DNA from 4 places in the Pseudomonas sp. MYb327 genome. Region 3 is predicted to be linked to each of the others. Evidence: predicted binding sites of a transcription regulator. Region 3 holds the regulator's gene; each other region holds the start of a gene.
What was found. The regulator FliA, encoded in region 3, starts transcription of late flagellar genes. The targets are predictions, from matches to a motif close to CTAAAGTTTNNNNNNNNNNNGCCGNTAA.
Positions count from the first base shown of each region.

Region 1: the regulator FliA is predicted to act here: its motif matches at 1,798-1,825, upstream of ABVN21_RS20300 (methyl-accepting chemotaxis protein).
Region 2: the regulator FliA is predicted to act here: its motif matches at 1,912-1,939, upstream of motA (flagellar motor stator protein MotA).
Region 4: the regulator FliA is predicted to act here: its motif matches at 2,042-2,069, upstream of ABVN21_RS04990 (methyl-accepting chemotaxis protein).

Region 1 covers NZ_CP159258.1:4,496,209-4,500,244, forward strand. The annotation lists gene ABVN21_RS20285 (heavy metal translocating P-type ATPase) at 1-76, shown strand, start outside; gene cueR (Cu(I)-responsive transcriptional regulator) at 73-486, shown strand; gene ABVN21_RS20295 (PA4780 family RIO1-like protein kinase) at 637-1,530, opposite strand; gene ABVN21_RS20300 (methyl-accepting chemotaxis protein) at 1,976-3,922, shown strand; gene ABVN21_RS20305 (helix-turn-helix transcriptional regulator) at 4,016-4,036, opposite strand, start outside.
Region 2 covers NZ_CP159258.1:4,656,146-4,660,181, reverse strand. The annotation lists gene ABVN21_RS21000 (rhodanese-like domain-containing protein) at 1-260, opposite strand, end outside; gene ABVN21_RS20995 (HDOD domain-containing protein) at 303-1,841, opposite strand; gene motA (flagellar motor stator protein MotA) at 2,008-2,859, shown strand; gene motB (flagellar motor protein MotB) at 2,862-3,890, shown strand.
Region 3 covers NZ_CP159258.1:716,746-720,781, forward strand. The annotation lists gene flhF (flagellar biosynthesis protein FlhF) at 1-663, shown strand, start outside; gene fleN (flagellar synthesis regulator FleN) at 780-1,610, shown strand; gene fliA (RNA polymerase sigma factor FliA) at 1,607-2,347, shown strand; gene ABVN21_RS03225 (chemotaxis response regulator CheY) at 2,514-2,885, shown strand; gene ABVN21_RS03230 (protein phosphatase CheZ) at 2,905-3,693, shown strand; gene ABVN21_RS03235 (chemotaxis protein CheA) at 3,741-4,036, shown strand, end outside.
Region 4 covers NZ_CP159258.1:1,121,499-1,125,534, reverse strand. The annotation lists gene ABVN21_RS04995 (LysR family transcriptional regulator) at 1-222, shown strand, start outside; gene ABVN21_RS04990 (methyl-accepting chemotaxis protein) at 319-2,001, opposite strand; gene ABVN21_RS04985 (Na+/H+ antiporter NhaC family protein) at 2,137-3,453, opposite strand; gene ABVN21_RS04980 (methyl-accepting chemotaxis protein) at 3,768-4,036, shown strand, end outside.

The sequences.
Region 1 (4,036 bases), 2.4 Mb from region 3:
GTCGAGCGTTAGCGTGGTGAGCAATGCGTTACTGTTGAAAACCTGGAAACCCGAGGATCTGGAGGACAACCGATGAACATCGGCCAAGCGGCTCGCCACAGCGGCCTGAGCGCCAAGATGATCCGTTATTACGAGTCCATCGGCTTGCTCAAGGCGGCCCATCGCACCGACAGTGGTTACCGGGTTTACGGTGACGACGACCTGCACACCCTGGCTTTCATCAAACGCTCACGGGACTTGGGGTTTTCCCTGGAAGAGGTCGGCAAGTTGCTGACCCTCTGGCAAGACCGCCAGCGCGCCAGTGCCGATGTGAAGGCATTGGCGCGTCAGCATATTGATGAGCTGAACCAGAAGATCCGGGAGTTGGGGCAGCTGCGCGATACTTTGCAGGATCTGGTTGAGCATTGTCAGGGCGATCATCGGCCCGATTGTCCGATTCTCAAGAATCTTGAGTCGGGGTGCTGCACTCCCACGACTAATACCTAACACCTGTAGGAGCAAGCTTGCTCGCGATGGCAGAGGTCCTGACACTTTGATTTTTAATGTGCCGACGCTATCGCGAGCAAGCTTGCTCCTACAGAGGGTTTTGTGACGGACATAAAAAACCCGGCCGAAGCCGGGTTTTTCTTTAGCCGCTCACTGCATCCAGGGTGGAGGCGGTTCTTCGGCCTTGCTTGGCGGTGCATCGTCAGCGGCGCGGGCCGCTTGCTTGCGCTCTTCATCCAGGCGTGCAGCCTCGATCTCGCGCATGATGCCGCCCACGTCGGCCAACTCTTCCGGTTCGTCGAACTCGCCAGTCAGGATACTGGCCGGGTGCAAGGTACCGGCCTCGTACAGGGCCCACATTTCCTTGGCGTACCTGGTTTTTTTCAACTCCGGCGCAAACCGCCCGAAGTAGGACGCCATGTTGCCCACATCCCGCTCCAGCATGCTGAACGCGTGGTTGTTGCCCGCCGCGTCCACTGCTTGCGGCAGGTCGATGATCACCGGACCGGTCGGCGTCAGCAGCACGTTGAACTCGGACAAGTCACCGTGCACCAGACCGGTACACAGCATCAGCACGATCTGCGAGATCAGGTACGCGTGATACTCGCGCGCCTGGTCCGGTTCCAGCACCACGTCGTTCAGACGCGGCGCGGCATCGCCGTACTCGTCGGCCACCAGTTCCATGAGCAGCACGCCTTCGAGGAAGTCATACGGCTTGGGCACTCGCACACCGGCACTGGCCAGACGGAACAGCGCCGCCACTTCGGCGTTCTGCCAGGCGTCTTCGGTTTCCTTGCGGCCAAACTTGGAACCCTTGGCCATGGCCCGCGCCTGACGGCTGTTGCGTACCTTGCGGCCTTCCTGATACTCGGCCGCCTGACGAAAACTGCGTTTATTCGCCTCCTTGTAGACCTTCGCGCAACGTAACTCGTTGCCGCAGCGCACCACATAAACAGCTGCTTCTTTACCACTCATGAGTGGGCGCAGCACCTCGTCGACCAGACCGTCCTCGATCAGGGGTTCAATGCGTTTTGGAGTCTTCATCAGCTTTTATTGTGGGTCCTTTATTACCAAACACGCGAAAGTCATTCGTTATACGGCAATCCACGCAATCGGGGGAGGGGGTGCCGACCTATGAACATTGCCAATGCACACAATGTGCCGTTTTCATCAGCAAAACCTGCGATCCGTCAGCGGTCGCCGAGGATCATAGCCGAGGCCGCAGCACTTGCTATCCAAGGGATGCGAGGGCATTTGTGACAGAAGCTGACATCCGGATTCATACCCCTCGCAGGATTTTTCAAATCAGTCCTCAATTTCCTCCGACAGCCGCCGAAGTCCTAAGTGACAAACTGATTTGTCCGACAATCGTTTCTACAACAATAACGATGCCGCACTCACGGATCCGGGTTCATTAGAACGTTTACGGCTGCCAATAAACCGCGAGTCATCTGCACTGCGTGGGCCTACAAGAAAATCTGGAGCGCGGATGAACATCAAACAGAAGTTGACCTGGGCGTTTGCAATCATCGCCTGCTTGCCCGTGGTGCTGGTCGCCACCCTCGTTGTGCTGAACTTGCGCAGTGATGCCAAGGACGAATTCGTCGACAGCAGCGGTCGCGAAATCCGTCAGGTCAGCAATGCCATGCAACTGTTCTTCGACGGCATCAGCCAAAACGTCGAGTACCTGGCCAAGCAACCGCTGATCACCAACTCTGACGACAGCCTCAAGACCTACATGAGCGCCAACGCCGCCAGCATTCCTCAAGGTGAGGCGGACAAAAAACTCTTTGGTTTCCTGCAGGACCTGGGCAACGCCCACCCGTCCTATGCCTACGCGATTCTCGGCACCGCCGCCGGTGGTTATGTGTCTTGGCCGGACGATGCCAAGCTGGCCAACTACGACCCGCGCCAGCGTCCGTGGTACAAGGCGGCCCAGGCCAAACCGGGCAAGCCGTTCCGTACCGAAGCCTATTACTGGGCGCAAACCGATACGTCCTACGTCAGTACCGTCCGTACCATCGACAACAAGCTGGGCACCAACGGCGGCGTGGTCAGCATCGACGTGTCGCTCAAGCAGCTGACCGAACTGGTCAAGCAGATCAAGCTCGGCGAAAGCGGCTACCTGATGCTGCTGGAAAACACCGGCACCGTGCTGGTCGACCCGAAGCAACCGGAACACAACTTCAAGGCCCTGGGCAGCCTCGGCGAGGGTTATGCGCAACTGGCCAAGGCCGGCAAAGGCCTGGTTGAAGTCGAACTCAATGGCGAACGCTACATGGCCAACGTCTGGCCATCGGAGCAACTGGGCTGGACCTTCATCGGCCTGATCAAGCAGAGCGACGTGATGAGCACGGCGACCCAACTGACCTGGTTGATCGCGATCATCGCGGCGGCACTGGCGGTGATCTTCGCCGTGGTCGGCGCCAGCTTCGCCAGCGTCATCGTGCGTCCGATCCGCAGCGTCGCCAATGGCCTGGAAGGCATTGCCCAGGGCGAAGGGGACCTGACGAAAAACCTGCAAATTCGCGGCAGCGACGAAACCGCGCAATTGGCCAGCTGGTTCAACCAGTTCCTCACCGCGATCCGCAACCTGATCCAGAGCATTGGCGGTGCCGCGACCAAAATCCTCGCAACGTCAAAGAGCTCGACCCAGGTTTCCAGCGACATGGCCGAAGCGGCCGGACGCCAGCGTGAAGCCGTGGACATGGTGTCCACCGCGTTCCACGAAATGGTCGCCACGGCCAACGAAGTGGCGCGTTCCTGCAGTCAGGCGGCCGAGTCCGCCGACAGTGGTCAGCGTCAGGCTCGCGAAGGTCAGCAGCAAATTGATGCCGCGGTGAGCAGCGTCGATCGCCTGAGCCAGGAAATCGAACAGTCGGCGCAGTCAATGCAGCAACTGGAGCGCGACAGCAACGACATCCAGTCGATCCTCGGCACCATCCGTTCGATCGCCGAGCAAACCAACTTGCTCGCGCTTAACGCCGCGATTGAGGCAGCTCGGGCCGGCGAACAAGGTCGCGGTTTTGCGGTGGTGGCGGACGAAGTGCGCGCGCTGGCCAAGCGCACGGCTGATTCCACGGCGGAAATCGATGGTTTGCTGGGCAACCTCGCCAAGCGCACCAGCCAGGTCACTCAGCAGATGCATGCGAGCCTGGAAGTGTCGCAGCAATCGGTCACGCGTATTGGTGAAGCACGCAGCAGCTTCGGGCAGATTCGCGAGTCGGTGGACGTGATCCGCGACATGAACACCCAGATCGCCACGGCGGCTGAGCAACAGCATCAAGTGGCTGAAGACATCAACCGGCACATCAGCCAGATCCATGGTGATGCGCAGTTGGTGGCGGAACTGGCGAACTCGGCGCGGCTGGATTCCCAGAGTCTGGCGGGGTTGTCGAATGAGCTGGACGGGTTGGTGCGTCGGTTCCGTACCTGACCGGCGACCGCTTCGCGGTCGATCGCTGGCACGCCAGCTCCTACAGGTTTTTGCATCGTCCTTGTAGGAGTTGGCTTGCCAACGATGGGGCCGTCACTGCCGGAAGAGCTCTCC
Region 2 (4,036 bases), 2.2 Mb from region 3:
TACACCACGTAGACCGTGTCGGGATTGTGTCCCAACTCACCGAACAACGCTTCGAGTGCCGCTTGCGGCGGCATCAGGCCTGGCGCCGGCGGCTGCCCGAGTTGCGTGCGCTTGGGATCGACAAAGCGTGCGCCGGGGATATGCCCTTCGGCGTAGCGGGCACTGCTGGTCAGGTCCACCAGGATCAGTTCGCGGGCTTCGAGGCGAGGGAGCAAGTCGCTCGGTTCGATTACCAGCGGCAAGCCAGAGAAGTCAGACATGTGAGGTCTCCAGGGCACAAAAGGGAGGATTGTAGCGCAGGCTCATTTGCCGCGTTCACTAAAGCTGTGCAGCGCTTTTTCGATGCACTGCGCGGTTTTGCCGAAGGCTTGCACGGTGATTTCGGAAAACGGCCCGCCGCCCTGATCCGCGACGACAATCATGATCACCCGGCCATTGTTGACCAGCGAGCGTAGCAACAGGTGTTCACCGCTGAATTGTGCGCGCAGATTGTTGGGCAGCAGGGCGGAAAACTGCGCGTTATTGGCCGGAGTCAGGCGAACCTGGGCCTGTTGCGCGAGCAGGCGTTGCAGCACGTTGCTTTGGCTGACTGAGAAATTCAGCCCGGCTACTTCTGTAGGTAATCCAGCGGTCTGATGCACTCGCAGATTGGCGTGGGTGCGATCGGCCATCAGGATCATCACCCGACGCATGCCGCACGCGACCAGCGCGTCACGGGCGGACGTGGTCAAGTGCATGGCGTTGGTGAATCGACTCGGCTCGACCAGCAATTCGGCGCATTGTTTGCGCCACTTCGCCAGGTCCTCGGCCGTCGGCGCCGGCGCCGGGAGCAATCCGGCATGGACACGGTTCATGCCCCACGGCCAGATCAGCGCTTCGGCGGGGTGCCAGAGGTCGAGCATGGCGTGATGGCGTGCACTGTTGGCCGCCTGTTGGTGCAACTGTTGCTGCAACTCGTCCATCGGCATTTGCAGGTAAAGGCTGGTCAGGTATTGCCAGCGTTTACTATGCGGACTGTCCCAGGCCTGTTGTGCCGACAACGCCAAGCCGTTGGCCAGCAGCACGGTGTTGGCCGGCTGATTGAGCCAGCGGCGCAGGTTCGGATCATCATCGAGGCGGTTTTGCTGACGCAATGGGTGCTCGCTGTCGCGGGCAATGCGCAGGACTTTCACCAATTCCCGTTGCTCGGTGAGCAAAAGTCGATAGCCCTGTTGCACCCAGATCGGCAAGCGCCAGATGTCCACCAATGCCAAGCCGATTTTTAGCAGAGACACGCCAAACAATTGCTTTTCGACTTTGCGCGCGGACTCGCCTTTATAGATGACCCGCAATTCCCAGTCTTCGAGCAATTGCGGGTGAGTCAGCGCCAAGGGCCACAGCGGCGACAGAAACAGCAGGCTGCCCCAATGGATGTCCTGCCACAGGCGTGCCAGGCGACTGGCAAAAAAACCGTTGGCCTGTTGCGTGGCGTGCTGGCTGATCATTTGTAACTGACGCAGGGCTTTTGGAATCTCGGCCTGAGGCAGCACCGGCATGCGCTCAAGCAATTCTTCAGTGCGCTTCAAGCCGAGGCGATTGATCGCGATCTCAAGGTTTTCCGCCGGCTCGGTCATGTTGCCATGGGTGTGCCGGTTGGCTTCGCGGATCACGCTCAAGGCCAGGGCGGGGCTGTCCTGCATCAATTCGGCGATGTCGCGCAGCGAGCTGCGACTGTTGCGGATCGCCTGGCAGACGAGGTCGTGGCTGTGTTGCGGAACCGGCAGGCGCACGCCATCGAGAAGCTTTACCCAGCCTTCGAGCGTGGTCGGTTTTGGAGTCGGAACGTTCGTTTCGTTAGCCATGGTGGGAGGCGATCATCGTCAGCATTATCTATGCCCGGAATGGGTCAAATTGGCTTTTCGCCTGAACTGGCTATAGTCTGGCGCAGTTTTGCCGATAAGTAGAAGAAGAGATTTTTTAACTTCCGAATATGACCTTGAACCCGACTCAGTAAGTGCTCTCCTACCTATGGCTAAAATAATCGGCATCATCGTCGTATTCGCGAGCGTGCTCGGCGGATACGTGCTCTCCCACGGCAAAATTGCCGCCCTGATCCAACCCTTCGAGGTCATGATTATCGGTGGTGCGGCCCTCGGTGCATTCCTGCAGGCCAACCCCGGCTACATGACGATGCACGTGCTCAAGAAGTCCCTGAGCATGTTCGGTTCGCGCTTCAATCACGGCTTCTATCTTGAAGTGTTGGGCCTGATCTACGAGATCCTCAACAAGAGCCGCCGCGAAGGCATGATGGCCATCGAAGGCGACATCGAAGATGCCGCTGCGAGCCCGATCTTCGCCAAGTATCCGGCAGTCCTCAAGGACGAGCGCATGACCGCGTTCATCTGCGATTACTTGCGCATCATGTCCTCCGGCAACATGGCTCCCCATGAGCTGGAAGGCCTTTTCGACATGGAACTGTTCAGCCTCAAGGAAGACCTTGAACACCCGTCGCACGCGGTGAACGGCATCGCCGACGCCATGCCCGGCTTCGGTATCGTTGCGGCGGTACTGGGTATCGTGGTGACCATGGCTTCCCTGGGTGAGGGCGACCAGAAGTCCATCGGCCTGCACGTAGGTGCGGCACTGGTGGGTACCTTCTTCGGTATTCTTGCCGCCTACGGTTTCTTCGGTCCGCTGGCCCACTCTCTGGCCCACGATGCCAAGGAAGAATTGAACGTCTACGAAGCCATTAAGGCTTCGCTGGTGGCTTCGGCTTCCGGCATGCCGCCATCGCTGGCCGTGGAGTTCGGGCGCAAAGTGCTGTACCCGGCGCACCGTCCTAGCTTCGCTGAGCTCGAACAAGCGGTTCGTGGTCGTTAAGCATGGAAAATAACCAGCCGATAATCATCAAGCGCGTCAAACGCATCGCCGGCGGGCATCACGGGGGCGCGTGGAAAATCGCCTTCGCTGACTTCGCCACGGCGATGATGGCGTTCTTCCTGGTGTTGTGGCTGTTGTCCACGGCAACGCCAGAGCAGAAGATCGCCATCGCCGGTTACTTCAAAGACCCGATCGGCTTCTCCGAAAGTGGCACGCCATACATCATCGATTTGGGCGGCACGCCGACCCTGGCGCCGGAAAACACCCTTAACCCCGAGGTGAAGTCCCAGCCGCAGCCGGACAAAGTGACCGTCGACGCCGAACAGGTCGAAGGCATGGCTGAAATGGTCGAGAAGGAGCGCCTCGAGCTGTTGCTGCAAGAACTACAGAACAAGGTCGAAGAAAATCCGCAGCTGCAGAAATTCAAAGACCAGATCCTGTTCGAGATCACCCAGGACGGCTTGCGCATCCAGATCGTGGACGCGGAAAACCGACCGATGTTCGACTCGGGCTCGGCGCGTCTGAAACCGTACTTCGAAGACATCCTGCTGGCCATGGCCGACACGATCAAAGCGGTGCCGAACAAGATCAGCATCAGCGGTCACACCGACGCCAAGCCGTACACCGGCACCGGTGATTTCGGTAACTGGGAACTCTCGGCCAACCGTGCCAACGCCGCTCGCCGTGCGTTGGTGGCGGGCAGCTATCCGGACCAGCAAGTGGCGCGAGTGGTGGGTTATGCCTCGTCGGCGCTGTTCGACCGCGAGCACCCGTTCAACCCGGTCAACCGCCGTATCGACATCATCGTGCTGACCAAGAAAGCCCAGCGCGCCATCGAAGGTTCGCAAGGCGCGGAGCCTGCACCTGATGTACCGCAAGGTTCGGCTGCCCCGGCAACCGCGCCGACGACGCCAGTCGATCCGAATGCGTTGCCAGCGGACAAGGAACCGTTGCCGGCACATGAACTGCGTGAACGTCTGAACCTGTTCGATGATCCGGCGCCGAAACCGGGTGAGCCGCCGAAGCAGTAACTGAAAGAGAAAGCCGACAGAGATGTCGGCTTTTTGTTGTGGTGCATCAAGATCAAAAGATCGCAGCCTTCGGCAGCTCCTACAGGAGTACCGCGTTTCCCCTCCTGTAGGAGCCGGCTTGCTGGCGATGAACGATTACGCGGACC
Region 3 (4,036 bases):
GGCGTGATTGCCATGGTCGGCCCTGCCGGCATGGGCAAGACCACCACCCTGGCCAAGCTGGCTGCTCGTTACGTGCTCAAATACGGCGCGCAGAACATCGCGCTGGTGAGCATGGACAGCTTCCGCATCGGCGCCCAGGAACAACTCAAGACCCTCGGTCGGATTCTCAACGTATCGGTGACGCACGTCGATCCGGGGCAATCGCTGGTGCAGGCGCTGGATCCACTGCTGCGCAAGCGCGTGGTGCTGATCGACACCGCCGGCCTGCAGGCCAGCGATCCGGCGCTGCGCATGCAGCTCGAAAGCCTGGCCGGTCGTGGCATCAAATCAAAAAATTATCTGGTCCTGGCAACCACCAGCCAGAAACAGGTTCTAACCGCCGCTTATCACAGTTACAAGCGTTGCGGGCTTGCCGGCTGCATTCTGACTAAACTGGATGAAACGGCCAGTCTGGGCGAGGTGTTGAGCCTGGCCATCAGTCATGAATTGCCAGTGGCCTACCTGACCGATGGCCCGCGGATTCCGGATGATTTGCATCTGCCGCGTCGTCATCAGTTGGTTAGCCGCGCCGTCAGCGTGCAAATGCAGGAAGAACCCAGCGAAGAAGCCATGGCTGACATGTTCGCTGACATCTACCACAGTCCGACCAAGCAGGTTGGCTGAGGTAAAAATGAATAGTTTTTGTACCTACATCGATGGTCTGCCATGCATTGTTCCGGTTGAGAACGCGCAGCCAGTAATGTGGCCTCCGTCTATGCAAGACAAGGTAAAGAAATAACATGGGCAGCATGCATCCCGTACAGGTGATCGCGGTGACCGGCGGCAAAGGTGGCGTCGGGAAAACTAACGTGTCAGTGAACTTGTCCCTGGCTTTGGCTGAGCTTGGCCGGCGCGTCATGTTGCTGGACGCCGACCTGGGCCTGGCGAACGTCGACGTTCTGCTGGGACTGACACCCAAACGTACTCTGGCCGACGTGATCGAAGGCCGCTGCGAACTGCGCGACGTGCTGTTGCAAGGACCGGGCGGTATCCGCATCGTTCCGGCGGCTTCCGGCACCCAGAGCATGGTTCACTTGAGCCCGGCGCAACACGCCGGTCTGATCCAGGCTTTCAGCGATATTGGCGACAACCTCGACGTGCTGGTGATCGACACCGCTGCAGGTATTGGTGACTCGGTAGTCAGTTTCGTACGCGCTGCGCAAGAAGTGTTGCTGGTGGTCTGCGACGAGCCGACTTCGATCACTGACGCCTACGCATTGATCAAATTGCTCAACCGCGATTACGGCATGAATCGTTTCCGCGTCCTGGCCAATATGGCCCAGAGCCCGCAGGAAGGCCGTAACCTGTTCGCCAAACTGACCAAGGTCACTGACCGCTTCCTGGACGTCGCCCTGCAATACGTCGGCGCTGTGCCGTACGACGAAAGCGTGCGCAAGGCCGTGCAGAAGCAGCGCGCGGTCTACGAAGCGTTCCCGCGTTCCAAGTGCTCGCTGGCGTTCAAGGCCATCGCCCAAAAGGTCGATACCTGGCCGCTGCCAGCCAACCCGCGCGGGCACCTGGAGTTTTTCGTCGAGCGCCTCGTGCAACAAACGGCAGGACCCGTGCTATGACGGCCAGCGGTTACAACCTCTACAAGAAGTCGGCGCGTGACGCGCAGTACGAGCTGATCGAGCGTTACGCGCCACTGGTCAAACGCATTGCCTACCACTTGCTGGCGCGCCTGCCGGCCAGTGTCCAGGTCGAAGACCTGATTCAGGCCGGGATGATCGGCCTGCTTGAAGTATCAACAAAATACGACGCCAGCAAAGGCGCGAGTTTCGAAACGTACGCGGGCATTCGAATCCGCGGCGCCATGCTCGATGAAGTGCGCAAAGGGGACTGGGCGCCACGTTCGGTCCACCGCAATACCCGGATGGTCAGCGATGCTATTCGCTCGATTGAAGCTAAAACCGGCCGTGACGCTAAAGATCACGAAGTTGCGGCCGAACTCCAATTGAGTCTCGACGATTATTACGGGATTTTGAACGACACCCTCGGCAGCCGATTATTCAGTTTCGACGATCTGTTGCAGGACGGCGAACACGAAGGGCTGCACGAGGATGGCGCGAGTGCTCATCTCGAGCCGTCACGCGACCTGGAAGATGAACGCTTCCAGGCGGCGCTGGCGGACGCGATTGCCAATTTGCCGGAGCGTGAGCGACTGGTGTTGGCGCTGTACTACGACGAAGAGTTGAATCTCAAGGAAATCGGTGAAGTCCTGGGGGTTAGCGAATCTCGGGTCAGCCAGTTACACAGCCAGTGCGCGGCCCGTTTGCGGGGGCGTTTGGGAGAGTGGCGAGCGCGCTGAAGGCAGTGTGGGGGCACTGCGACGTGGCTGGTGGGGTGTTGAACCGCGCCGGTCTCGATCCGTTGTACTCCAGACAGTCATCGAGTGCTTTGCCAGATTGATTGAAATGGCGCGTCCAGGTGCTGGGCGCGTTTTAGTCTGCTTGGAGGTCGAATTGGACAAGAACATGAAAATCCTCATCGTTGATGACTTCTCAACGATGCGGCGGATCATAAAAAACCTGTTGCGTGACCTTGGGTTCACCAACACGGTCGAGGCCGACGATGGCACCACGGCCATTCCGGTGCTCAACAGCGGGAGCATCGACTTTCTGGTGACGGACTGGAACATGCCTGGCATGACCGGTATCGATCTGCTGCGCCACGTGCGTGCCGATGAAAAACTCAAGCACTTGCCAGTGCTGATGGTGACCGCTGAAGCCAAGCGCGAACAGATCATCGAAGCAGCCCAGGCCGGTGTAAACGGCTATGTAGTCAAGCCCTTCACGGCCCAGGCGTTGAAAGAAAAAATCGAGAAGATTTTCGAACGCATCGGTTGAACTGCGCCACGGGGGAGCTATGGGGCATAACGAATCTTCGCAGGGCGATTTTGAATCGACCCTGAAAAAACACGCCGTCGAACTGGTCGCGAGCCTTGAAAAAGGCAGGTTTGGCGATGCTGTGCAATTGATCCATGAGCTCAACCAGACCCGTGACCGCGGCCTGTATCAGGAAGTGGGCAAGCTCACCCGCGAGCTACATAGCGCGATCGTCAATTTCCAGATTGACCCGAACATGCCGCAAGCCGAGGAAGTGTCGCAAATCACCGACGCCACCGAGCGTCTGGGGTATGTGGTCAAGCTGACCGAGGCTGCTGCCAACCGCACCATGGACCTGGTGGAAAACGCCACGCCACTGGTCAACAGCCTGGCTGACGAAGCCCAGGCGTTGAGCACGGATTGGGGACGGTTCATGCGCCGCGAAGTCGGCGCCGAAGAGTTCCGCGAACTGGCTCGGCGAGTCGATGGATTCCTGGCACGCAGCAGCGCAGACAATCGCGCTGTGTCGAGCAACCTCAACGACATTCTGCTCGCCCAGGATTATCAGGACCTCACCGGTCAGGTGATCAAGCGTGTGACCCAACTGGTCACCGAAGTTGAAAGCAACCTGCTCAAGCTCGTGCTCATGGCCAGCCAGGTAGACCGCTTCGCGGGCATCGAACATGACCGTGAAGCGATGCTTGCAGAAAAAGATCCACAAAAACATCTCTCTCAGGGTGAAGGTCCGCAGATTCATGCCGATAAAAGAGAAGACGTTGTGTCCGGTCAGGACGATGTGGACGATTTGCTATCCAGCCTGGGATTTTAGATTTTCAGGTTTTTTAGGTTTTTAGACCTGTTAGGAGCACACCATTAATGAGCTTCGGCGCCGATGAAGAGATCCTTCAGGATTTCCTGGTTGAGGCCGGCGAGATTCTAGAGCAACTGTCCGAGCAACTGGTCGAGCTGGAAAGCCGACCGGATGATGCGGACTTGCTCAATGCAATTTTTCGCGGTTTTCACACTGTAAAAGGGGGCGCCGGCTTCCTCCAGCTCAACGAGCTGGTGGAGTGCTGTCACATCGCCGAGAACGTGTTCGACATCCTGCGCAAGGGTGAGCGTCGCGTCGACTCGGAATTGATGGACGTTGTTCTCGAAGCGCTGGACGCGGT
Region 4 (4,036 bases), 400 kb from region 3:
GGTCTGGGGCTGGTGATGTTTCCATCGTGGTTGATTGGTGAAGCGGTGCGCAACGGCACGTTGGTGCCGGTGCTGCGGGACTATCAGGTGTCCAACAGCCTTGAGCCGCAGCAGATCGCCGTGCTCTGGCCGGGGAGCAGGCGTTTGTCGGTGAAGGTGCGGACGGTGATTGATTTCTTTGTCGAGTGTTTTGGCGAGGTGCCGTATTGGGATAGACCGTAACTGACATCCCGACCTGTAGGAGCCGGCTTGCTGGCGATAGCGTTCTTGCGGGCGCCATCGCCAGCAAGCCGGCTCCTACAGCGAAGTGTTCGTCAGTCAGATACGGAACTGCCCGACCAGGCTACCCAGGCGTTGACCGAGGTCCGCCAAGCTGCGAGACGTTTGCGCACCCTGTTGGGTTTCATCGGCAACGCTGTCCACCGCCACGGCAATCTGATGCACGCTGCGGTTGATCTCTTCCGCGACGGCGGTCTGCTCCTCAGCGGCGCTGGCGATCTGCGCGTTCATCGAATTGATGGTGGCAATCAACTGAGCCATGGTGTCGAGCGATGCACCCGCTTCATTTGCCTGGGCCGACGTGCCATCGCCCGCTTCGCTGGAGCGGCGCATGGCGTCAACGGCGGACTGGGTGCCGGCCTGCAAGCGGTCGATCATGCCCTGGATTTCCTGGGTGCTGATTTGCGTGCGGCTGGCCAACGCCCGCACCTCATCGGCCACCACCGCAAAACCGCGCCCGGCCTCACCGGCACGAGCCGCTTCGATCGCCGCGTTGAGTGCCAGCAGGTTGGTCTGTTCGGCGATCGAGCGGATCACTCCCAGCACGCTGACAATCGACGACACGTCTTTTTGCAAGCTGTCGAGGGACACACCGCTGCTGCGAATGTCATCCACCAACGCATGAATTTTCACGATACTGCCGGCCACCACACGCTTGGCAGCCTGGCCTTCTTCGTCGGTCTGCTGGGCGGCAACCGCGGCGTTTTGCGCGCTCTTGGCCACTTCCTGGGCGGCGGCCGACATCTCATTGATCGCGGTGGCGACCTGGTCCGTCTCGTGACGCTGACGCTCCATCGCCTGATCCGAGCGATTGGCCTGCTCGGAAACCTGATTCACCAGCCCGGTCAGTTGCGAGGTCATTTCGGTGATCTGGCGCACCAGGCCGTGAATCTTGTCGACAAAGCGGTTGAACGAACCGGCCAGTGCACCCAGCTCATCCTGGCTGGTGATGGTCAGACGCCGGGTCAGGTCGCCCTCGCCCGCCGCGATGTCGTCGAGGTTGGCTTTCATCTGGTTCAGCGGACGCAAAATGGTGTTGGCCAACAACATCCCGGCTGCCGCGATCACCAGCAGCACCACCAACGCCACCCCGACAATGCTTAGCACCACGCCTTGCATGCGTTCCTGGACCTTGGCCTCGACTACGGCGACTTGTGCTTCGATGCCGTCGAGGTTGACCGAGGTACCCACCGCCATGTCCCACTTCGGCAGGAATTCGGTGTAACCGAGCTTGGGCACCAGCACCTGGGTGTTACCCGGCAGCGGCGAGCTGTATTGCAGGTAGTGCGTGCCGTCCTGGGCGACTTTAACCAGATCGCGATTGACGTAAACCCCGTTCGGATCGCGATTGTCCTTGAAGCTTTTGCCCACGCCTTCCGGGTCTTTTGCCTTGAACAGGCGCACGGTGTTGGAGTCGTAGCCGAAGAAATAGCCGTCCTTGCCGTAGGTGATATTCGACAGCAACTTGATCGCCTGGGCCCGCGCCGCGTCATCGCCTTGAGCGGCGGCGTCGTACAACGGTTTGATCGTGGTCATGGCCACTGCGACGTAACTTTGCAGTGTAGCCTTGGCGTCGCTGAGCAGGCGCTGGCGGGTTTCCTCGACTTCCTTGCGCGCCTGTTCCTGCAGGATGAACAACGTGGTCAGGCTGATGACCAGCGAGAAGAGCAACACCGGGAGGACGGCAAGGGACAGGACTTTGGCCTTAAGGCTCATGCGCATGACGTTCACTCTTTTGATTTTGTTGGCGTGGTTAAAAGCTTTAACGGCAACAAAAACCAAAACTGTAGGAGCCGGCTTGCTGGCGATGGCGCCGTTGAAATCGCCATCGCCAGCAAGCCGGCTCCTGCAGGTAAATCACAGCACCATCGCAGCAATCCAGCCGAACGCCAGCAACGGCAGGTTGTAATGCAGGAACGTCGGGACCACGGTGTCCCAGATGTGGTGATGCTGGCCGTCGATGTTCAAGCCGGAGGTCGGGCCGAGGGTCGAGTCCGAGGCCGGGGAGCCGGCGTCACCCAGCGCGCCGGCGGTGCCAACGATGCTCACGATGGCAATCGGGCTGAAACCCAGTTGCACGCACAACGGCACGAAAATCACCGCCAGGATCGGCACGGTGGAAAACGACGAACCGATACCCATGGTCACCAGCAGACCGACCAGCAGCATCAGCAAAGCGCCAATCGCCTTACTGTGGCCGATCCACGCGGCCGACGCTTCAACCAGGGTTTGCACTTCGCCGGTGGCCTTGATCACTTCGCCAAACCCGGACGCGGCGATCATGATGAAGCCGATCATTGCCATCATCTTCATGCCTTCGGTGAACAGGTCATCGGTGTCACGCCATTTGACGATGCCCGACACCGAGAAAATCAGAAAGCCCACCAGCGCGCCGATAATCATCGAGTCCAGCAGCAACTGCACGACGAACGCCGCGGCAATCGCCAAACCGGCGACCATCAGGCTCAGCGGGTTGTATTGCACCGCGACCTGTTCGACTTGCTCGATCTTTGCCAGGTCGTAAACGCGCTTCTTGCGGTAACTGATAAACGCCACCCCAAGCCCGACCAGCATGCCCAACGCCGGAATGCCCATGGCATGGGTGACGTTGATGCCGCTGATATCCACACCGCTGCGGGCGACGTTGGCCAGCAGGATTTCATTGAGGAAGATATTGCCGAAACCCACGGGCAGGAACATGTACGGGGTGATCAAACCGAAGGTGATAACGCAGGCGATCAACCGACGGTCCAGCTGCAACTTGGTCAGCACATATAAAAGTGGCGGCACCAGCAACGGGATAAACGCGATGTGAATCGGCAGGATGTTCTGCGAGGCGATGGCCACCACCCACAACAGGCCGATCAGCAACCACTTGACCTGACCGCCACCGGTCGCGTGCTGACGATCGACCATGGCCAGCGCCTTGTCCGCCAGTGCATGGGCCAGGCCGGACTTGGCAATCGCCACCGCGAAAGCGCCGAGCAACGCGTAGGACAACGCCACCGTCGCCCCGCCGCCGAGCCCGCTGTTGAAAGCCTTGAGCGTCGCGTCGATGCCCAGGCCACCGGTCAAGCCACCCACCAGCGCACCCACGATGAGCGCGATGACCACATGCACGCGGGACAGGCTGAGAATCAGCATGACGCCCACCGCGGCGATGACTGCATTCATTTCATTACCTCGAGACAAACGGAAAGAGTCCGGCCGGCAGTTCGCATGAGCGGCCAGCAGATTGAAATATGGGTTTTATTAGAGGGCGCGCACTGTGCCGGACCGATGCCGCCTTGTCAAAGCCGGACGCATCCTTTGCAGGAGCCGGCTTGCTGGCGATGAGGCCATGGAACATGGCGGTATTATTGAGATCGCTATCGCTGGCAAGCCAGCGCCTACAGGTGATTCGATATTTCCAGGGCGGCGTAAAGAAAGCCAAACCCCGGCCGTTACAGTGCAAAGTCTCAGATATTTATCGAATAAAGGACGTCTCCATGTCGCTCAGACAACTTTCCATTCAATGGAAAATCACCCTGCTGGCCGGGCTGTGCCTGGCGGGCATCGTGACCCTGCTGGTGGGTCTTTCGCTGTATCGCATGGAGCACAGCTCCGCGCTGGTGAAAGCCTCGAGCATGGAGATGCTGACGGAAGCGGCCCAGGCGCGGATCGAATCCCAGGGTGAAAATCAGGCGCTGGGCATTCGCCAGCAGTTCATGGACGCCTATCAATATGGCCATGGTTTTTCCCGTCAGGTGCTGTTTCT